Regions from separate parts of the Pseudoalteromonas sp. TAB23 genome, predicted to be linked through region 3. Evidence: predicted binding sites of a transcription regulator. Region 3 holds the regulator's gene; each other region holds the start of a gene.
What was found. The regulator LexA, encoded in region 3, represses DNA repair genes until DNA is damaged. The targets are predictions, from matches to a motif close to TACTGTATNNNNATACAGTA.

Region 1 (6,886 bases), on a different contig from region 3:
ACTTTCAGCGTCAAATTTATGAGCTGTACGATGGCAACCCACCTATAAAAGAAGAGCCAGCTGATTTTGATGAAGACTTTTTAGAAAGTTTATAATTGAAAAGCCACTCACAAAAACGCCAGCTAAATGCTGGCGTTTTTATTTGCTGTTTATATATTTATTTTTCGTTCACTACTAACTGCATTTGTTCATTAACCCAAGCTAGCGCTTCATGATAAGCATCGGGAACTTTTTCACCTAGATTTAGCTCTTTCGTTAGCTCGTTTGCAGCTGACCAGTTTGCTTGTTCGTAGTATTTAACTAAGTTTAAATATTTTGCTAGCAAGCCTTCATCGTTTAATAGCGCTGCTTTTATGTCATTAGAAAGTGGAAGCTTTTTCATGACGCTTTCCATACTCTCATCCAAAATAGCATCCATTAGTGACATCATACCGGTTAAAAATGCCATGCCAGTATCTTTAAACTGCCCATGGGATATAGCGAGTAATTCAGCAAATCGAGCGCGCGTAAGCGATAGCCTAATTAGCTCTACAGGTTTATCTGCTGATACTTGTGCTGCAAACAGTAGTGACAATAGCTTTTTAATTTCATTGGCGCCAAGCACTATAAGGGCTTGCTTAATGGTACTTATTTCTGCACGTCTTGCAAATGCGGCAGAATTTGAATACCTAAGTAATTTATAAGATAGGTTTACATCACGTTCAAACACATCAGTGATTTTCTTAAGATCCATATCAACACTTGATGTTTCGTAAAGTAATTCAGCTAATGCCATTTCTGATGGTGGTAGAGCCTTACTTTGTACCATTTCAGGTTTTGAGAAGAAAAATCCTTGGAAATAATCAAACCCAAGCTCTAAAGCTTGTTGGTAAATTTCATAGGTTTCTACTTTTTCGGCAAGTAACTTAATATGTGAGTGCGGTTTTAAATCGTTTAGAACCGTTTTTATTGTATCTATATCGGATGCTAAAAAGTCTATTTTAATAATATCAATAAATGGGTAAAAATGACGCCATACAGGTTGATGAATATAGTCATCAAGAGCAATAGTGTAACCTTTATCTTTTAAATCTTTAACAATAGCTAATAAACGCTTACCAGGCTGGATAGTTTCAAGTATTTCTACAACTATAGTGTCTTTACCTAGTAGAGTAGGGTAACCCTTTGATAGTGTTTCTAGGGTGAAGTTTATATAGGCAGGTTTATTGTCAGTTAAATCTTCTAAACCAAAATTAAACTGGCTACCCTCTATAAGTCGTGTTGTTGCTTCGTCACCATCTATATCGGGAAATACGTTATCAACGCCATCACGAAATAAAAGCTCATAACCGATAAGTTTTTTATCTCTATCTAAAATCGGTTGACGTGCAGCGTAAAAATACATAAACAGTTCCGTAAGAGTGATGTAATTGGGTATTGTAATAATATATGGCAAAAGATTCAAAATAGCATTACGTATATTTGCATGATTAATAAATTATCATTATAAATTAAGGTGTTTCTTCTATTTAATTTATTATATTTTACCAATTCGCTTTAAAATTATTCAACATGAGTATTTTTGTATCAGCTGGAAGCAACAAGTTGGAGATTTTATTGTTAGGCATGATATAGTCAGCGAGAATGGTTTTTATCCTAATAGTGTCTTTATTATAATATTTTAAGAGTCAATATTCGGATCAAGAGCCTGTTATTAATAATTATGCGGAGGCTAATTTGGAAACAGGAATGATTATTTCACTAGCATTATATTTTGTTGTAATGTTAGGTATCGGACTATATGCATATAAGCAATCTACTGGCGATGTATCAGGTTACATGTTAGGTGGACGAAATCTATCACCAAGTGTTGCTGCACTATCTGCAGGTGCATCTGACATGAGTGGCTGGATTTTAATGGGCCTACCTGGTGCGATGTTTGTTACTGGTTTTAGTAGTACATGGATAGCAATTGGTTTGGTGATTGGTGCTTGGTTAAATTACCTGTTAGTTGCACCTAGATTACGTGTGTACACTGAAAAAGCAAATGACTCTATAACAATCCCAGATTACTTCTCAAATCGCTTCAATGATAAGTCAAACTTATTACGTGTTGTATCTGCTGTTGTTATTATAGTCTTCTTTACTCTTTACACGTCATCTGGTGTTGTAGCCGGCGGAAAATTGTTTGAAAGCTCATTTGGTTTAAGTTATGAAGTGGGTTTATACATTACAACGGGTGTCGTTGTTTTATACACTTTGTTTGGTGGCTTTTTAGCGGTTAGCTTAACTGATTTCGTGCAAGGTTGTATTATGTTCATCGCGCTGATTCTAGTGCCTACCGTTGCATACTCTTTACTTGAACAACCTCTAGAATCTACTTTACATAGTGTAAATCCAGATATGCTTAACTGGATTGGAGCAGGCTCTGCATTAGGTATTATTTCTGCAATGGCATGGGGTTTAGGTTATTTTGGTCAACCACATATCATCGTTCGTTTTATGTCGGTACGTAGTGTTAAGGATATGCCTAAAGCTCGCCGTATTGGTATGACATGGATGATTGTTGCTGCCCTTGGTGCTGTTGGTACTGGTATATTTGGTGCTGCTTATACTTATGAAAATAATATTATAGTTGAAGATCCTGAAACGATTTTCCTAATTCTTTCTGAGTTATTGTTCCACCCACTTATTGCTGGCTTTTTACTAGCTGCAATTTTGGCTGCTATCATGAGTACTATCTCATCGCAATTGCTAGTAAGCTCAAGTTCATTGACTGAAGATTTATATAAAACATTTTTACGTAAAGATGCTAGCGACTTTGAACTAGTTACTGTTGGTCGAATTAGCGTTGCATTTGTTGCCCTGTTTGCAATTTATTTAGCGTACGATAGAGATAGCTCTATTTTAGACCTAGTAAGTAATGCATGGGCAGGCTTTGGTGCTGCTTTTGGACCACTTGTATTGTTTAGCCTTTATTGGAAACGTATGAATTTTGCTGGCGCCTTATCTGGTATGTTAGTAGGTGCGTTTACAGTGCTTGTTTGGATTTATGGTCCGTTTACTATTAATGGTGAAAGTTTAAGTAGCTTTATGTATGAAATAGTACCTGGCTTTATTTTAGCGAGTATCGCAATTGTTGTTGTTAGCTTAGTAACAAAAGAGCCAGAGCAAAACATCACTGCTTTATTTGATGAAGTAGAAAAAGAGCTTTAAATAGCAATTACTATTCATTTTAAAATGAGTAGTAAGTAATACCAATCCGCGATAATACTTAATCATTTTGCGGTGCTAAACGTGTTGCTACCGGCGTTAAAAAATTATCATTTAGAACAACTAAATATCAAATTTTTTGCCTAGCTATCAACACGTTTTTCCACCCTCAAAATAGATCACTTAATTAAGCGAATTGGTATAATAAAAAAGGGAGCAACTAAGTTGCTCCCTTTTTTATTTAGTTTGTCCCGTCCGAGGAGAGGACAATCTACGAGTTAACTTGCTTTTTTATCGTTGTTATCTTCAATTGATGCAACGTTATCTGACTTTTTACTTTTTGCTGGCGCTTTGGTAACAACTGGATCTTTGCCGCCCTTTAATATGGTCATAAAGTCATCTTTGCTTTTCGCTATTTCTAAAGCAAGTGATTCAATTTGTTGCTCACTAAGCGGTACGTCTACCTTTTCTAGCATTAGCTCAAGTGATTCTGCTATATCGAGCATCTTGTCATAAGCATCAGCTTCTTTTTTGGTAGTAAACGTCATACGCTCGACTCCGTTTCGTTCTACAACATATTTAACAACAACAGCCATGATTTCTCCTGCAAAATTGCTTGGCACCGTGGTTTCTAAAAACCATTAGATTACTGTTTTTATGTACAGTAATGGTTTGGGCGTAAATTTGCAAGCGCGAAGTATTAATTTTTAGGTGTCTTAAATTTGACAAAAAACGGTAACTTTACTTTAGTTAAGCAATCACTTGTTGTACCAGCTGCATTTTCAGGATTTCGGATCATAGTGATAATGCGTTTAGGTACACTTTAAATGATGAGCTTTTCAGTTCCTTACTTTTTGGTTTTCCTGAGCAACATTCAAAATTAAGAAAGAAGAATAGGGACAAGTTTGATGAAAACGTTAAAAAATTTATTCATAATAAGCTTATTATGCTTACTACCTGCAACTACCGTATATGCACAACTATCGGAAGTAACTAAGCAAATGCCTCAAGTTGAGACAATTAGTATAAATAATGCTGATGCAGAGATGCTTGCTAAGCTACCAGGTATAGGTAAGAAAAAAGCGCAGGCAATTGTGGATTATCGTGAAGAAAACGGCGAATTTAAAAGCGTCAGTGATTTATCGCAAGTTAAAGGAATTGGTAAAAAACTATTAGCTAAATTAGAGGGGAAAATTTCACTTTAATAGCAGTAGATAACAATCAGGGCGCTATGCGCCCTGATTAAATTGTTTTAATGCATCGCTTAAGTGTTTTTTAGCAAAGTTGATTTCAATAGGTGTTGTTAAAAGTGGGTAGCAAAGTCCGCCGAGTATCAAAAACGGGATTAATATCCAACCTTTAAATACCGTGAATATTAAAAATAGTGGACTTAGTAATATTAATTTAATAATACGTAGTAAGACTTTATCTGTCGGCGATAGCATACTTAAAGAAAGTGCTATTACGTCCTGACGCTTGCGTACCTTTAGGTGTTTAAGCTCATCTAATTGGCTTGAAAAAAATGTAAACATATCAAATCGACTTTTTAATTAATAAACGGCCAATAACTATAATAAATAGTGTTAGTGAGAAAATCCCAAATATAATTTCCATCCAAGCAGGCATGCTCAAACCAACAAATTGCCAATCTATATTTCCACAATCCCCGGTCGCCTGAAAAAAGCTAGGTATCCATTCATGTAACGGCATAAACGATGGGAAGTTTGGTTCAAACTCACAGCTAAATGCAAAAGGGTCTGTGGTGGTTTGCATATCAATATGCTCGCGAGCAATTAAATATCCCCAAACACTCGATACACCCCAAATTACATACGCTAATATACGAACTGCTTTGCTCTGTGGTTTAGTCGAACCTACAATTCCTGCGCCTAATAGACCCAGTACGGCTGTACGTTGATATATGCACATTATGCAAGGCGCCAATCCCATTTGGTATTGAAAGAAAAGGGCGCTCACTTCAAGTAAAAAAACGATAGCTGTAAATAAAAGCCACGGGGTACGTTGGGTGGGTAATTGCGCAAGCCAGTTCATAAAAATTCCGCGTTTAAATAAGACGTTAGATTATGACCTAGGATAATGTATGCGGCAACAAAAAGGAAAAAAAAGCTACCGAAGTCGCTTTTTATAAGATGAAATTATTGACCACTCAATGCAGCCTCAGCAGAGGCTAAATGATGTTCTATTAGTTCCCATCGATACATAAGCTTAGTTATATCGCTTACTTATACAACATTGGTGCATTGCCTAAAAAATTCTTTAAAGTTGCAGTTAGAGCGCTCTGTTGCATAGGTGTTCTTTTTTAATGTACTTATGTGTTTTAAGTTGATTCAGCTAGGTATGGTGTAAATAAAAAACACCAATAATTACAATGTACCTACAATGAATATTGCTCTGTATATTTATACATTGTAGCTATATTAGAAAAACCTAAATTTTATTATTTATTAATCTTTAATTTCTACTCATTTGCTTATTAATATACCTGACTTTACTTGTTAGTTATGCTTCGTCTGGTACAATCAGTCAGTTATTCGTGTAAAACGATGAGTGTTGATTAATTCGAGTGGGAACTGGATGAGAATTTTTAAAGCGAAAAGCCCAGCAGGATTTGCTGAAGAATATATAGTTGAATCTATTTGGAACGGCGATTTCCCTCCAGGTTCAATTCTACCTGCCGAGCGAGAACTTTCAGAGTTAATTGGTGTAACAAGAACGACCTTGAGAGAAGTATTGCAGCGTTTAGCACGTGATGGCTGGTTAACAATTCAGCATGGTAAACCAACAAAAGTAAATAACTTTTGGGAAACGTCTGGCTTAAATATTCTTGAAACACTAGCGCGCTTAGATGAAGACAAGATGCCAGAGCTGACAGATCAGCTTTTATCTGCACGTACTAATATTAGTGCTATTTATACACGTGCTGCAATTAAGTTAAATCCTGAACGTGTAATTGAAATTTTATCACAAAGTCATGAGCTAGAAGACACTGCGCAGGCATTTGCTGACTACGATTATAAAGTTCATCACGAATTAGCCGTTGCGGGTAATAACCGTATTTATGTATTAATACTCAACGGTTTTAGAGGCTTTTATTCAAAGATTGGTTGTCATTACTTCTCTGATGCCGGAACTCGTGAACTTGCACGTCAGTTTTATAAAGATTTAACAATCTTGGCAGAAAATAAAGAGCACGATGGTGCTATTTCGATGATGCGTAAATACGGTCATCAAACAGGTGAGATTTGGCAAAAAATCCGTGGCGATATGCCCTCAGATATAATGGATTAAATCTAAACGAGAAACCTGCATTTGCAGGTTTTTTTGTACCTGTAAAAATTAATACCACATTATATGAATTTTTAAACAATTTAATGTATTAACCCTTCTTCAGTAACGTCAAAAGCTCTACCTAATTACAACGTAATTTATACTTCAAAATAGACCTATTATTCAAGCAGATTAGTGCAAGTTGTAAGTGTTCGTTATTTTCGATTGCTCACATCGTTAAATGCGATTGTTCTTTTGTAGTGAATAACTTTAGAATGCCAATTAATTATATGTGTGCGCTATTGGTTTTTAATTTTTAGCGCCCATATAAGTACCAGCATTGCGAAAGCAATTGAAAACAAACTCAAAATATTTGGAGAATAAAATGGGTGTATTAGTAGGCCGC
Region 2 (6,886 bases), on a different contig from region 3:
TGATTTTGTACTTCATTTTCGTGCCAGCCAAAAATTTTACTGGCTGATTCGTTAAAGCTCAAAATAATGCCGGTGTGATCAATCGTTACGATTCCATCAATGGCTGTGCCTAAAATTGCGTTTAAGCGAGACTCGTCGGCTGACTTTTCTTCAAGTAACATTTTATATCTGACCATGCCATTAAGTACCGCTACTACGCTTGTAATGGCAATCGTTGCAGTTGCAACCGCGATGGCTACAAAAGTGAGCCCAGCAGAAGCATTTGCGTCGTCATATAAAAGAGGAGATGTTGCAACAAAGCGTGTAGATGCCATGCCCATATAATGCATAGCAGCAACAGCAAAGCCTAATATTATAGCGCTGATGGCTCTATTTTGTAGGTATGATAGTTTTGGAAAAAATTTTTCAAGATTAAAGCGGCTATATAACGCTATAAACGAAAGAGCGACGGCAACTAAAATTGAAAGGCCAAAGGTCAGTGGGTCATAGCGCAACATTGGGGAAAGCTCCATTGAAGCCATACCGCTGTAATGCATTGTACCAATACCAGCCCCTAGTAAGATGGAGCAAATGCTGAGCACTCTAAAGTTTCCATCACTGTTTACAAGTATTGATACCGCATACTGACATGCTAATAAAGCAGGAAGAAAAGAGAGTAGTGTGATTGTTGGATCGTAGCTTATATTAGTACATAGCGAAAAAGCTAACATACCTATAAAGTGCATACTCCAAATACCAGAAGAAAATACAGTTGCTGCGGTTATATTTGCTAAACGTTGATAACGAGGGAATTTAGTCTCTTTTGCTAAATCAATGAGCTTAGTAGTAAAAAAAGCAGCAAAAATGGCTATTAATACAGACATTGAGACTAGAAGAGGGTCGTATACCCCATTAAGTATTAGGCTTGGATCTTGGTCTGTAATGAAGAAAGCTGATAGCATAACGGCTCGAAATATAATCTTTATTTTACAAGTTTAATCTAATTTACTAATAAATGAACCGTTATTTCTAATCGCGCTATAAAGTGACGAATTTTAAGCAAGTTTATTTATTGTTTTGTTATTGAAGTAAATAAAATGTTTTAACTTTCAATTCAAATAAAATAGACGGCTCAATCTATAGCTTATTATAATAAAGCGGATTAGGAGTTAAGTGCGACTTTATGCTTAAGAGTTTAAAATTGATGGTAATATGGATTATATAAACGGATGCAATATTTAGAGTTTAGGTCGTGTTTGAATATCAATTGAAAAAGAGTACTAGACGCAAAACAGTCGCAATAAAAGTGCATAGTCAAAAGGTAACTGTGTATGCGCCACATTTTGTCGCAAAAAAACACATTGATACTTGGTTATTTGACAAACAAGAGTGGGTTGCAGAACAATTAAAAAAACAATTTTTAATTGAGGACACTAAGCAGTACCCTGTTGAATCTAAAAAAATAAGTGTTTTTTCAGAAACTATTTATTTGAAACTGGACTCAGGCCAAGATTCCAAAGTAACCCCGTATGATGACCACTTACTTATTACAATATCTCCTCGAGTTAAAAACACTAATCAAAAGTATCGACAGCTATTAGAGACTTATTTAAAAGAGCAGCTTATTGCATACATAGAGATGCGTTTAGCGTATTTCTGTACTCAAATGGGTGAAGAGTTGCCAAATGATTTAAAAATAGGTGTTTATAAACGAAAGTGGGGGAGTTGTAATAGCAAGCGAGAACTCACTTTTAATTTACATCTTATAGGTGCTCCTTACCACGCTATAGATTATGTGATTGTTCATGAGCTTGCCCATTTAAAGTATTTAAATCATAGCAAAGCTTTTTGGCAGCGAGTAGAGGCGTTTTTCCCCGATTACAAAACATCATCTAATTGGTTAAAACAAAATGGTATGAGTTTACAGTGGGTGTTTTGATGTTACTGAATATAGGAATATAGGAATATAGGAATATAGGAATATAGGAATATAGGAATATAGGAATATAGGAATATAGGAATATAGGAATATAGGAATAGTAGAGAAGTGGTGGAGGGAGCTGGATTCGAACCAGCGAAGGCTGAGCCGTCAGATTTACAGTCTGATCCCTTTGGCCGCTCGGGAACCCCTCCACACTAATTTTATTGCATTTGGCCCCACTTAACTTAGCGGTAAGAAAAGTGGTGGAGGGAGCTGGATTCGAACCAGCGAAGGCTGAGCCGTCAGATTTACAGTCTGATCCCTTTGGCCGCTCGGGAACCCCTCCAATGCAACGGCGCTGATAATAGCAAATTGCGTATTTAAGTAAAGAAAAAAGCTAAAGAAAATTGAAATAAAGCCGATAAATATCTATCAGTTACCACAATCGGCTAAAGACTATGCAAATAGATGATTTGTTAATCACAGAGAGTCAGTTAAACAGTAGACTCAATAATAGTGTGCATGAAAATCGCCGTGGCGAATTTGCACTATTATTAGCGATGCTGTCACATGACGCACTCGACTTTAGTCAATTTCATTTACCAAAAACTGAAACAGATAATTTAGTTATAGAAGAAGAGGCGTTAAGAAAGCAATTTGGCGCAGGTCCAAAGCAACTTTTAGCCCCTGATGAATATAATATGTTGGTTGGACAATTTAATGCATCATTAATATCTCAAGAAGGAGAGCACTGTGGTATGACAAGTATTAAGTTAAGACAATGCTTAAGCCCTGAACCACTTGCGATTAGAAATGATGATAAGCATATTCCACTTAATATAATAGATAACTGTGAGCTTGCCGTCAGAAGAAGAATTAAAAGCGAACAAACCCAACTAGCTAATCCCCCAATAGATGCAGCTGCTTTTTACGACAGCCTTAATAATGATGCATTACATCAACCACTTCAGCTCATTGCGGTGTGATATATGATTGTAATAATCACCAGTTAATATATGCTTTATAACGGGTCTGCTTTATATATTTGCTAATAATTGATTTAATGAAAAAAAAGCATCCAAAAATTAAATGCAATTGCTATAATGGCGTCAAATGGTATGACATGAAATGCCATTATCATTAAACCAAGGTAATTAGGAACGTAATGAAGAAAACATTCACGCTAAATCACGAGAAAATCAAATACCCTCGTATGGTTGATGCTGCAAAGCACGAAGTGAAAAAATATTTGAAAAGAGAGCGTAATAAAACGCTACCTGAAGATGCTGACTATTGGGCATTTGACTGTAAGTTTGGTAACACAGCTGAAGATGCGCAAGTTGTGCACGTTGCTGAATTAAGTAACCAAATTGGCGAAATTGAAAAGCAAGGTTTGACCTCTTTCTATGTAGAGATTTTAGCTCGACCTGCTCAACGTCAACAGTTAGATTTAGATGATGACGAATAATACTTAACTAAATTAAGTATTCAAAGTTATAAAATGAGCCCAAGTGGCTCATTTTTTGTTTTTATGCAATAAAGATTCACCATAAATCATTTTTATTAGTAACTAATAAGTAGAATTCTTTTTTATTAACATTTGCATAACAAAATGTGATGCTATAGGCTGTTTTTAATTAAAAAACAAAACATTTTTCTATGCCAATAAATTACTCTGACCATCAATTGAAATTAAGTTTAAAGAATTCTAAAGTACTTATAGTTGACGATCAGTTATTAAGCTTAATCGTATTGAAAAAAATATTATCTGAGCATTTTAATGTGACAACAGCTGGAAGTGGTGAAGAAGCAATTGAAATTTGTAATGTAAATGTACCCGATATAGTCCTACTCGATATTAATATGGGTGGAATGAGTGGTATTGATACATGTTTAAAATTAAAAAATAATACTGAAACACAGGATATCCCAGTTATTTTTGTTACATCCTTTGAAAACGAAGAAGAAGAGTGCTGGGAAGCCGGAGCTGTCGATTTCATTAAAAAGCCGATTAAAAAAGAAACATTATTTAGAAGAGTTCGTGCGCATATAACGTTAAAATTACAACATGACTTACTCAATCAAAAAGTATTTCTAGATGATTTAACAAAGGTATTCAATCGTCGTTATTTTGATGCGCATTTTTCTAAAATGGAACGAAGCGCCTTACGAGAAAAAGTCGACTATGCACTATTACTCATCGATATAGATTACTTTAAGCAATACAACGATCTTTATGGTCATGTGCAAGGCGATACGGTTTTAAACCTTGTTGCACAAACTATTACTAATAGTTTGCAAAGGCCAACCGATTTTGTTGCGCGTTACGGCGGCGAAGAGTTTGTAGTTGTTCTACCGCATACAAGCACTGAAGGTGCAATTTGTGTTGCTGATAAAATTAAACAAAATGTGGTCGATTTAGGAATATTACACAGATATTCAGAATATGACTTTGTGACTATTAGTATTGGCGGTGCAACCCTACAACCGTACGTAAATAACAAAAACACCTTGCAGATCGCAGATGAAAAAATGTATGAGTCTAAAATGCAAGGTCGTAACCAAGTGTGTTTTTAAGTTTAGCTAGCTAATAAATCACTTTGCCACTTAAAAACACCTTGTAGGTGATAAATATCAAATAAGATTATTTATTACACGCTATGACATTTTTTGTACTTTTTATTGCTACCACATGGGCAGTCATCATTTCTGCCCACTTTAATATCTTCAACAGGATATATAGTGCCATCTAAATAACGCCATTGAGTGTTTTCTTTAATAAACTGCGATTTTTCGTGAAGCTCACAAAATAAGTTTTGATAAAAATATTGGGCTTTAAATTCTACAGTCCCAGTATCGTCATCATGGCTTGACCCAATTACATCAAGATTTATAAATCGACAGCTGTTAGCAAAATCATTGATTTCTTTAACCGAATTTTCAGCTTGTTTTTCTTTTGCGTAGGTTTGATAAACATATTCTGCATTTTTAATAACATAAGCGCTGAATCGTGAGCGCATAAGTTGTTCAGGAGAGTCAGCTTGCTTAACAGATAAGTGAAGTGGCTCGCAGCAATCGGCATAATTGTGCCCACTGCTGCAAAAACATAATGTGATATTGAGTGAAGTCATAATAATAATACAAAGTCTAAAACATTAGTTTAACAAGCTTATTGGGCGAGTGGTATCTCTGTTGTTTGAGACTTTTTAGTAAAACAGTATAGTTTTGTATTCGTTTTACTTAAATCGAACGATAAATTCGTAAGTAGTTGGTTATTAACTATATCGGTCCAGGTAATTACCGCTGCAAAGTTTCCGTTATGTAATGCAGAATTTAATACATACTCTAAATTTACTAGGTGCTTTTGTCTAATAACAAGTAATTTACTTGTATCAATAGAGCATGAGTCAAGTAAAGCTTTGCTAGGTACATGATCTGGAGCAATTAGTAACGTCCATGCATTAGAGCTATTGTATTGGTGTAATACTTTTAAAAGCTCAAAGGTCGCTGAAATTTCATCTTCAATTTGAATTAAATTTACGCAATCGCTTTGCTCGTCTTGTTGGTAACTTTTAACTGTTCTTACGGTAATAGGCTGTAACATAATTTCACTCACTGGGTTTTTATACAGTATTCATATACAGTAGTTTATACAGTGCTTTCGTGCAAGCCTTTTATGCTATTTATTTGTACAGTTATTCAGCTTTTGATCATTGTTTTTATTTTTTGAATTTATAATTCTTTATTAATCAGCTTGTTATGGAATTATTTTTGAGGAGGTATTCTAAAAATAAATTTTTGAGTAGTGTCTTCATTTTGGGGTTTCATACTGTATAGGATTATCTTTATAACCATATACAGTATTTTTTAACACTGCATACAGTACTTCTGCCATAGCTAGCTTATGTGTTTTCACTCGTGCGAGGGATCATATGAGAAAACTGGAGTTGGTGGATTTGTTCGTACAAACTTGCCGCATAACATTGAGCATCTTTAAATCGCTTAGTTTCGATATGTTTGCGTATATCTGTAACCGCTGCAGTGGCAGGGGCGTACCCTTGGCTACTTGCTAAGCTTAACCAAGCTACAGCATGAAATACACTTTGTGGCACGCCTTCACCTTTCACAAAAAATAAACCTAAATAAAACTGTGCTCTATGGTTTCCCGCCATTGCAGCAAGTCGCATCCATTTTGCAGCCAATGGAGCTTGATTATTTTTTAAATAATATAGGGCTTTATTTAACGTACTTTGCCCATCTTTTTTATTATCAACGGGCACAGAGGTATTTTCGGGTTGAGTAACAAAACCTAAAATATTATCTAGCTGTTGCTCTAAGTCTTGCTCACAAGGTGTTGTTTTAAGCATATTGGTTCATTTATTATTTTAACTACTCTAACAGTTTAGTATATAGCAAGGTAAAATGTCCTGTAAAAGATAATTTTTATGTTAAAATCTCGCCACTTTTTACTATCACAAGTTTATTATGTTCGAAGCCTTATTTAAACTGAGCGAAAATAATTCAACAGTTAAACGCGAATGCGTTGCTGGCCTAACTACCTTTATAACTATGGTATACATTGTATTTGTAAACCCGGCTATGCTTGCAGAGGCTGGGATGGATCAAGGGGCTGCATTTGTAGCGACATGTATAGCAGCTGCGATAGGCTGTTTTATAATGGGTTTATGGGCTAATTATCCATTAGCATTAGCGCCTGGTATGGGGCTAAATGCCTTTTTTACGTATGGTGTCGTATTAGGAATGGGGTATACCTGGCAAGCCGCGTTAGGGGCTGTATTTATGTCGGGTTGTATATTTTTGTTTTTAAGCTTATTTAAAGTCAGAGAGTGGATTATTAATGCCATACCTCTGGTGCTCAAGCGAGCAATCGCAACGGGTATAGGTGCTTTTTTAGCATTAATTGCCCTTAAAAATGCAGGCATTATTGTCTCAAGCCCGGCAACATTAGTGCAGTTGGGCGACATT
Region 3 (6,886 bases):
AAGTTAATTCTTCAATGTCGCTTGGCAGTGCGGTATCAACATAAAAAAGTAATTTAAATTCAAGTTCTTCCCCTGCTTTTAGAGGTTGCTGATCAAAGCAAAAACAGGCTATTTTGTGTAAATACTTTGCCGCTTTACCTGGTGAGACTGATGGTACAGCCTGCATTACTTTATCTAGGTTGCTGCTATTTTTAGCACTAAACATTACTTCACGCATTGCACCGGGTTTTACCACTACACTGTATTCTTTTGATTTAACTTCAAACGGTGCACCACTTTGTGCGTGAGTAGTAAAGCTAACGCCGACTTCTCGGTTTTGTACTATTTGTGTACTTTGCTCTGCCTGCTCAAGCGAAGGTTTTCCATTAAGCCCTGTTACATCACAAAACACGTCATACAAAGGTACTAAAGCAAAGGCAAAGGCAAACATGCCTATGCAAATAAGTACCAAACGTTTGAGTAGCGGTGCGTGTGTCATTACTTAATTACCGGCGGCGTAGAAAAAGTATGATATGGCGCTGGAGAGTCAACTTCCCACTCAAGCCCTTCTGCCCCTTCCCATACTTTTGCAGGCACTTTATCACCGCCACGCGCGCATTTAATTACCACAGCTACAAACAACAATTGCGATAAACCAAAGGCAAATCCACCAATACTTATGATTGCGTTAAAGTCGGCAAATTGAAGTGCATAATCGGGAATTCGACGCGGCATACCGGCAAGCCCTACAAAATGCATAGGAAAAAACAATACGTTCACACTCACCAGCGATAGCCAAAAATGCCATTTAGCTAGCGTGATATTAAACATATTGCCCGTCCACTTGGGCAGCCAGTAATAGGCCCCCGCCATTATCGAAAATACAGCCCCTGTTACTAATACATAATGAAAATGCGCCACTACAAAATAAGTATCGTGGTACTGAAAGTCAGCAGGTGTAATTGCCAGCATCAACCCCGAAAAGCCACCTAAGGTAAACAGCACAATAAACGCAATACTAAAAAGCATTGGCACTTCAAAAGTTATTGAGCCTTTCCACATTGTGGCAACCCAATTAAATACTTTTACTCCTGTAGGTACCGATATAAGCATGGTCGCGTACATAAAAAACAACTCGCCAGCGACCGGCATCCCAGTGGTAAACATATGATGAGCCCATACAATAAAGCTCAATAGTGCTATGGAGGATGTGGCGTATACCATTGAGGCATAGCCAAAAAGTTTTTTACGAGAAAAGGTAGGTACTATTGTAGATATAATGCCAAAGGCAGGAAGAATCATTATGTATACTTCGGGATGACCAAAAAACCAAAAAATGTGTTGGAACATCACCGGGTCGCCACCGCCTGCGGCATCAAAAAAGCTGGTCGCAAAATACTTATCGGTAAGTACCATAGTGACAGCCCCTGCAAGCACTGGCATTACCGCTATTAATAAAAAGGCAGTAATTAACCACGTCCATACAAATAAGGGCAACTTCATCCATGTCATGCCGGGAGCACGTAAGTTCACTATAGTTACAATCACATTGATTGCGCCCATTATTGAGCTAATCCCCATAATATGTACGGCAAATACAAACAATGCAGTATTATCATTACTGTATGTTGTAGACAGTGGTGCATAAAAAGTCCAACCAAATGCAGGACCCCCACCAGGCATAAATAACGATGCCAATAGGATTAAAAACGCAAACGGTAAAATCCAAAAGCTCCAGTTATTCATTCTTGGCAATGCCATATCTGGCGCGCCAATCATGAGTGGTATCATCCAGTTAGCAAGGCCTGTAAAGGCCGGCATAACCGCACCAAACACCATAATTAAACCATGCACTGTGGTCATTTGATTAAAAAAGTGAGGATCGACCAACTGTAAACCTGGTTGAAATAATTCAGCTCTGATCACCATGGCCATTCCACCACCAATTAAGAACATGGTCAGCGAAAAAATTAAATATAAACTACCTATATCTTTATGATTAGTTGTGTAAAGCCAGCGTTTAAAACCTTTAGCTGGGTGATGAGCATGATGAGCTTCATTGGCGTTAGGTTGTTCTACTATGCTACTCATTAGTTCGCCTCCACTTTGGCATCAAGTGCTGCCTGTATTTGACTCGGTTGAATAACATCACCCGTATCATTACCCCACGCATTACGTTTATAAGTAATAACCGCTGCTAATTGCTTTATAGATAACTGTTTGGCAAATGCTTGCATTGCCGTACCGGGTCGCCCATGGATAACTACATCAATGTGATCTTTTATATCGCCAAGCACTATAGGGCTGCCTTTAAGTGCAGGAAATACACCCGGTAACCCCATGCCAGTAGGCTGATGACATGCAGCACAATTGGCCATATATACTTGTTCGCCTAAAGTCATTAATTCTTCTTTTGGGAGGGTTTTATCAAGTAATGCGGCATCTGCTAATGCTGCTTTTTGTTTAGCTTGCTTTGCATCTGCAAGCCACGTTTTAAAATCAGCCTCAGATTTAGCGACCACCACAACGGGCATAAAGCCATGATCTTTACCACACAACTCAGCACATTGGCCTCGGTAAGTACCTTCTTCGTTTATGTTCGTCCATGTTTCGTTTATAAAGCCGGGATTCGCATCTTTTTTAACTGCAAAATCAGGTACCCACCAAGAGTGAATAACATCGTCAGAAGTCATTAAAAATCGTACTTTTTGATTTATTGGCAGTACGAGAGGTTTATCAACCTCAAGTAAGTAGTTAGGATTTTTATCTGCAAGATTCGCTATTTCATCTTGCGGGGTAGATAAAATAGAGTAGAACTCTACATCTTCACCCATATATTCATAATGCCATTTCCATTGCGAGCCTGTAATTTTAATAGTGAGATCAGCTTTGCTGGCATCTTCCATTGCAATTAGGGTTTTAGTGGCTGGTACTGCCATAGCAATTAAAATAACAAACGGGATTGCAGTCCAAAGTATTTCTACTTTAGTGCTTTCGTGAAATTGGGCAGGTACAGCCCCTTTAGATTTACGGTGATGAATAAGTGCCCAAAACATAATTGCGAACACTATCACCCCAATCACACAACATATTATAAATATGGTCATGTGCAGCTGATATACATTATTGCTTATATCGGTTACGCCTTTGCGCATATTGTATTGGCTGTTAGCCAAAACTGGGTGCGAAAAAACACATAATATAAGCCACAAGGTAGAGGTCAGTTTACCCATGTGACGGCTCCTTTGATGCTATTGCGAATGCAAAGCGAAGAGGCATACGGCTTAAACGCCAATTCGTTATTTTTATTTTTTTAGTCAATCTCATTTAATATTGATTGGTTTTGCTGCGCCAACAACGGGTTTGTGTATATTGTGTGTTCTCAAAACTAAAAAGCTGTGAGTTATTATTAGCTCAGCACATTAATAATTAGCTAAAAAATGAACAACAAGCAAGTTTTAGTATAAAAAACAATCAGGTGATATTGAGTAATTAATAAAAAATCAGTAACCAACTAGGTAACAGTAAGTTCAAAAGATGAGCAAAACAAAGGGGTTTAACGTATTCGGAGGGGGAAAATATAAGTGCAAAAAAGTTTACAGCTTAAATTGTCAGTGAGCTATTTATGCCCTATTTTTAGTGCGAATTTAAAACAAAAAATGCGTACTAATTAGTACGCATTTATAAAACTGCTTGTTTAAAAGCTATTTTTAAAGTCACATCCAATCAGCGTTTCTTATAACGCCAACGGCTAAGCCTTCAATATTAAAAGACTCATTCTCAAGATCTACTTCAATAGATTCAAAATCGTCGTTTTCAGCATGAAGTAATACTTTACGACCCGCTTTCTCAAGACGTTTTACAGTTACGTCTTCGTCTAGGCGGGCAACAATAACTTGCCCGTTTTCAGCGGTTTGAGTACGATGTACAGCAAGTAAATCACCATCCATAATACCAATATCTTTCATGCTCATACCGTTAACGCGTAGTAAAAAATCTGCAGCCGGTTTAAACATTAATGGATCGATTTTGCAGTGACTTTCAACGTGCTCTTGCGCCAAAATAGGTGAACCAGCAGCAACACGCCCTATAAGCGGTAAACCTAATTGCTCTGGCTCTTCTTCTTCAATTAACTGAATACCACGGCTTGCACCTGGTTTCATTTTAATTGCGCCTTTTTTAGCAAGTGCTTTTAAATGTTCTTCAGCAGCATTGGCACTTTTAAAACCTAATGTTTGCGCTATTTCAGCACGTGTAGGAGGCATACCAGTGTCTTTAATAAAAACTTTAATTAGTTCGAGTATTTGAGCTTGGCGGTTCGTTAATGGTCGCATACAACTGGTTTTCCATACAGTACATTTAACTGTGAGTATATACAGTTAAATAAAAATCGCAAATTTAAATTAAGCCTTAAAATAGCCAAAGTAATTTCACTTGTGTACATTTTAGGGATATAACTAAAGCTAGATTTATAAATGATTAAAAAAGCAAAGGAGTCATTATGAGTATTTGGTACCAGCCCATCACTTTAGAGCTGTGCAAGCAGTTAGAACAAGGCATTGATGGCCAAGGAACATTAATGAAAACCATGGGAATAGAAGTCACTGAAATTGGTGATGATTACTTAGTAGCCACTATGCCGGCAATTCCTGAGCATCATAACCCAATGGGAATGGTTCACGGCGGTGCTAACGTTGTACTTGCCGAAACAGTTGCCAGCTATGCAGCTAACTTTGTTGTCGATTTTACAAAATTTTACTGCGTGGGGCAGGAAATTAGCGCAAGTCATTTAAAAGCATCTCGCAACGGCACTTTAACAGCAACGGCAAGAGCGTTTCATATTGGCAAACGTAGTTCAGTGTGGGAAATAAAAATTACAAATAGCCGCAATGAGCTGTGCTGCGTATCAAAAATGACCGCAGCAGTCGTAGAGCGAAGGTAGTTACTTTTCGATTGGGTAAATTGTAATTTCCATACCCGCACCAATCGCAGATATACGCAATAATGTATCTGCATCTAAGGCTTGATTAAAGCACTTAGGTGAAGTGCCTGATTCAAAACCAATATCAAACGTTCTACGTGAACAGCTTAACCATTGTTTTAGCGCGTTACGCGAACACGATTCAATAAGCTCACATATATGGTTTATTGCTTTGTCAGGCGTGTTTACTACACCTGTTGCTTCAATACGCGCTAATTGACGGTATTCGTCTTTGTCATAATGTAAAATCGTCGCGACTTTTTTCAAGTCTGCCACTAGCAAACTAATATCTTGCTTTGATTCAAGCTCAAGATCTACATTTAAAAATTGAATTTCCGACATCGTTTCGTATTTATCCTCTAATAATTTCATTGCAAACTTTAACGCAGTTTTACCGTTATACCAAATCAACTATGCTCTATTAACCACTTTATATAGATATTTCGCAGCTTTTAAGTATTTTTTAGCGTTTAAAGCTAGCTGGATATCAAACACTCAGCTCAATTAACAAATAAGTCATGTTAGCAATTTAAGTGTAATCTTTTTTATTTTTAAATGATTACAGTAAGCTATAGTTTAAACTGCGACAAAATGTCGCAGTAACTAATCCCATTAATGTAATAAACTAGCCTCTAAAAATAATAAGACTAAAACATGAATAAAAAAATATTTAAGTATGCTCGCAAGTTACATAAATGGCTCGGTTATTTGCTCGCATTACAAATTTTAGCTTGGCTATTAGGTGGTTTAGTCATGAGCGCTATCCCTCTTGATAAAGTTCATGGGGAGCATCTTGCAACACGTACTCTTAATAACCCATTTACGCAGGCTGATTATGTTGCCTCCCTTGACGATATTGCATCTCAGGTGGTTAATCCAACACAAATAATTTTTGAGAACTTTTTAACCACACCTATAATTACAGTAATAAATAAAGATGAACAGCAAAGCTTTAACGGTATAACAGGCCGACCTTTTGAGCCGCCAACTAAAATACAAATTACCGCAAATGCTAAAGCACACTTACTTATTGATGATCAAGTGACAAGCGCTGTACTGCTAAAGCAAGGTATGCGAGAAGTTGGATATAAAACCAATGTTTGGCAGGTACAATTTGACGACACATTTAACACAACACTGTATTTGTCAGAAAATAACGGCAAAGTTATCACCGTTCGCAGCACACTATGGCGAATTTTCGACTTTTTTTGGATGTTACATATTATGGATTACGATGAGCGAGAGGATTTTAATAATCCGCTGCTTATTAGTTTTGCAGCAACCAGCGTACTTTTTTGCCTAAGTGGAATATTACTACTTATGCAAAACATACGACTAAAACGATTTATCCGAATTAAAAGTAAGAATAAATCAAAGTAGTCATATTGGTTTTTAAGAACTAGCGCACTCTCACCAAAGACTAAATAAGCCCTAGGAAGTACCCAAGGGCAGATTTTATTCCAAGTGTTTAAATCGACTCAAATGTCGCTTTAACATTTCGTTTTCGAAAATCAACTCATCACGCTCATCCAGCAATTGTAAAACTAAAGCTATTGCCGACCAATCTAACGAAAAGTCATGTTGAATACGGGCCGCTTTTTTAACTAAGGTCACTGCAGATACCGTAAATTGCCACTGCGTAACATGCTTCCCCTCAATTGGAACCGCAATATTGTGCTCAACTAGCTCATATAAAATTGCTTCGCTAATATCACTACTCAAACATAGCTCTTTGCTAGTAAGTAAATCATCTTTTTGTGTCACGATAATTTGCATTATGGCTTGCTCCAGTTATTACGGGGATCAAAGTGAGCTTTTTCGGCTAATTCTTCCCAAAGTTTTTTACTGGTATCATCAACAGATGTTGGATTAACAATTTTAAGCACAGCAAATAAATCACCTTTGGCTTTTTTACTCATTAATCCC

Region 1: the regulator LexA is predicted to act here: its motif matches at 3,840-3,859, upstream of L654_RS0112355 (YebG family protein).
Region 2: the regulator LexA is predicted to act here: its motif matches at 5,527-5,546, upstream of L654_RS0124860 (SulA-like leucine-rich domain-containing protein).

The regions. Positions count from the first base shown of each region.
Region 1 covers NZ_AUTP01000220.1:19,755-26,640, reverse strand. The annotation lists gene L654_RS0112370 (VacJ family lipoprotein) at 1-95, shown strand, start outside; gene L654_RS0112365 (HDOD domain-containing protein) at 158-1,384, opposite strand; gene putP (sodium/proline symporter PutP) at 1,717-3,195, shown strand; gene L654_RS0112355 (YebG family protein) at 3,471-3,788, opposite strand; gene L654_RS0112350 (helix-hairpin-helix domain-containing protein) at 4,101-4,397, shown strand; gene L654_RS0112345 (DUF6170 family protein) at 4,422-4,724, opposite strand; gene dsbB (disulfide bond formation protein DsbB) at 4,726-5,244, opposite strand; gene fadR (fatty acid metabolism transcriptional regulator FadR) at 5,788-6,501, shown strand; gene L654_RS0112330 (peroxiredoxin C) at 6,866-6,886, shown strand, end outside.
Region 2 covers NZ_AUTP01000366.1:8,721-15,606, forward strand. The annotation lists gene L654_RS0124820 (MHYT domain-containing protein) at 1-941, opposite strand, end outside; gene L654_RS0124825 (SprT family zinc-dependent metalloprotease) at 1,247-1,918, shown strand; tRNA gene L654_RS0124830 (tRNA-Tyr) at 2,028-2,112, opposite strand; tRNA gene L654_RS0124835 (tRNA-Tyr) at 2,162-2,246, opposite strand; gene L654_RS0124840 (VC2046/SO_2500 family protein) at 2,359-2,886, shown strand; gene L654_RS0124845 (DUF6172 family protein) at 3,066-3,368, shown strand; gene L654_RS0124850 (diguanylate cyclase) at 3,560-4,477, shown strand; gene L654_RS0124855 (YchJ family protein) at 4,552-5,031, opposite strand; gene L654_RS0124860 (SulA-like leucine-rich domain-containing protein) at 5,070-5,504, opposite strand; gene L654_RS0124865 (SEL1-like repeat protein) at 5,803-6,267, opposite strand; gene L654_RS0124870 (NCS2 family permease) at 6,386-6,886, shown strand, end outside.
Region 3 covers NZ_AUTP01000292.1:19,206-26,091, forward strand. The annotation lists gene L654_RS0118205 (cytochrome c oxidase assembly protein) at 1-478, opposite strand, end outside; gene ctaD (cytochrome c oxidase subunit I) at 478-2,070, opposite strand; gene coxB (cytochrome c oxidase subunit II) at 2,070-3,212, opposite strand; gene lexA (transcriptional repressor LexA) at 3,696-4,313, opposite strand; gene L654_RS0118225 (PaaI family thioesterase) at 4,481-4,921, shown strand; gene L654_RS0118230 (hypothetical protein) at 4,922-5,302, opposite strand; gene L654_RS0118235 (membrane protein) at 5,615-6,340, shown strand; gene L654_RS0118240 (chaperone modulator CbpM) at 6,416-6,736, opposite strand; gene L654_RS0118245 (DnaJ C-terminal domain-containing protein) at 6,736-6,886, opposite strand, start outside.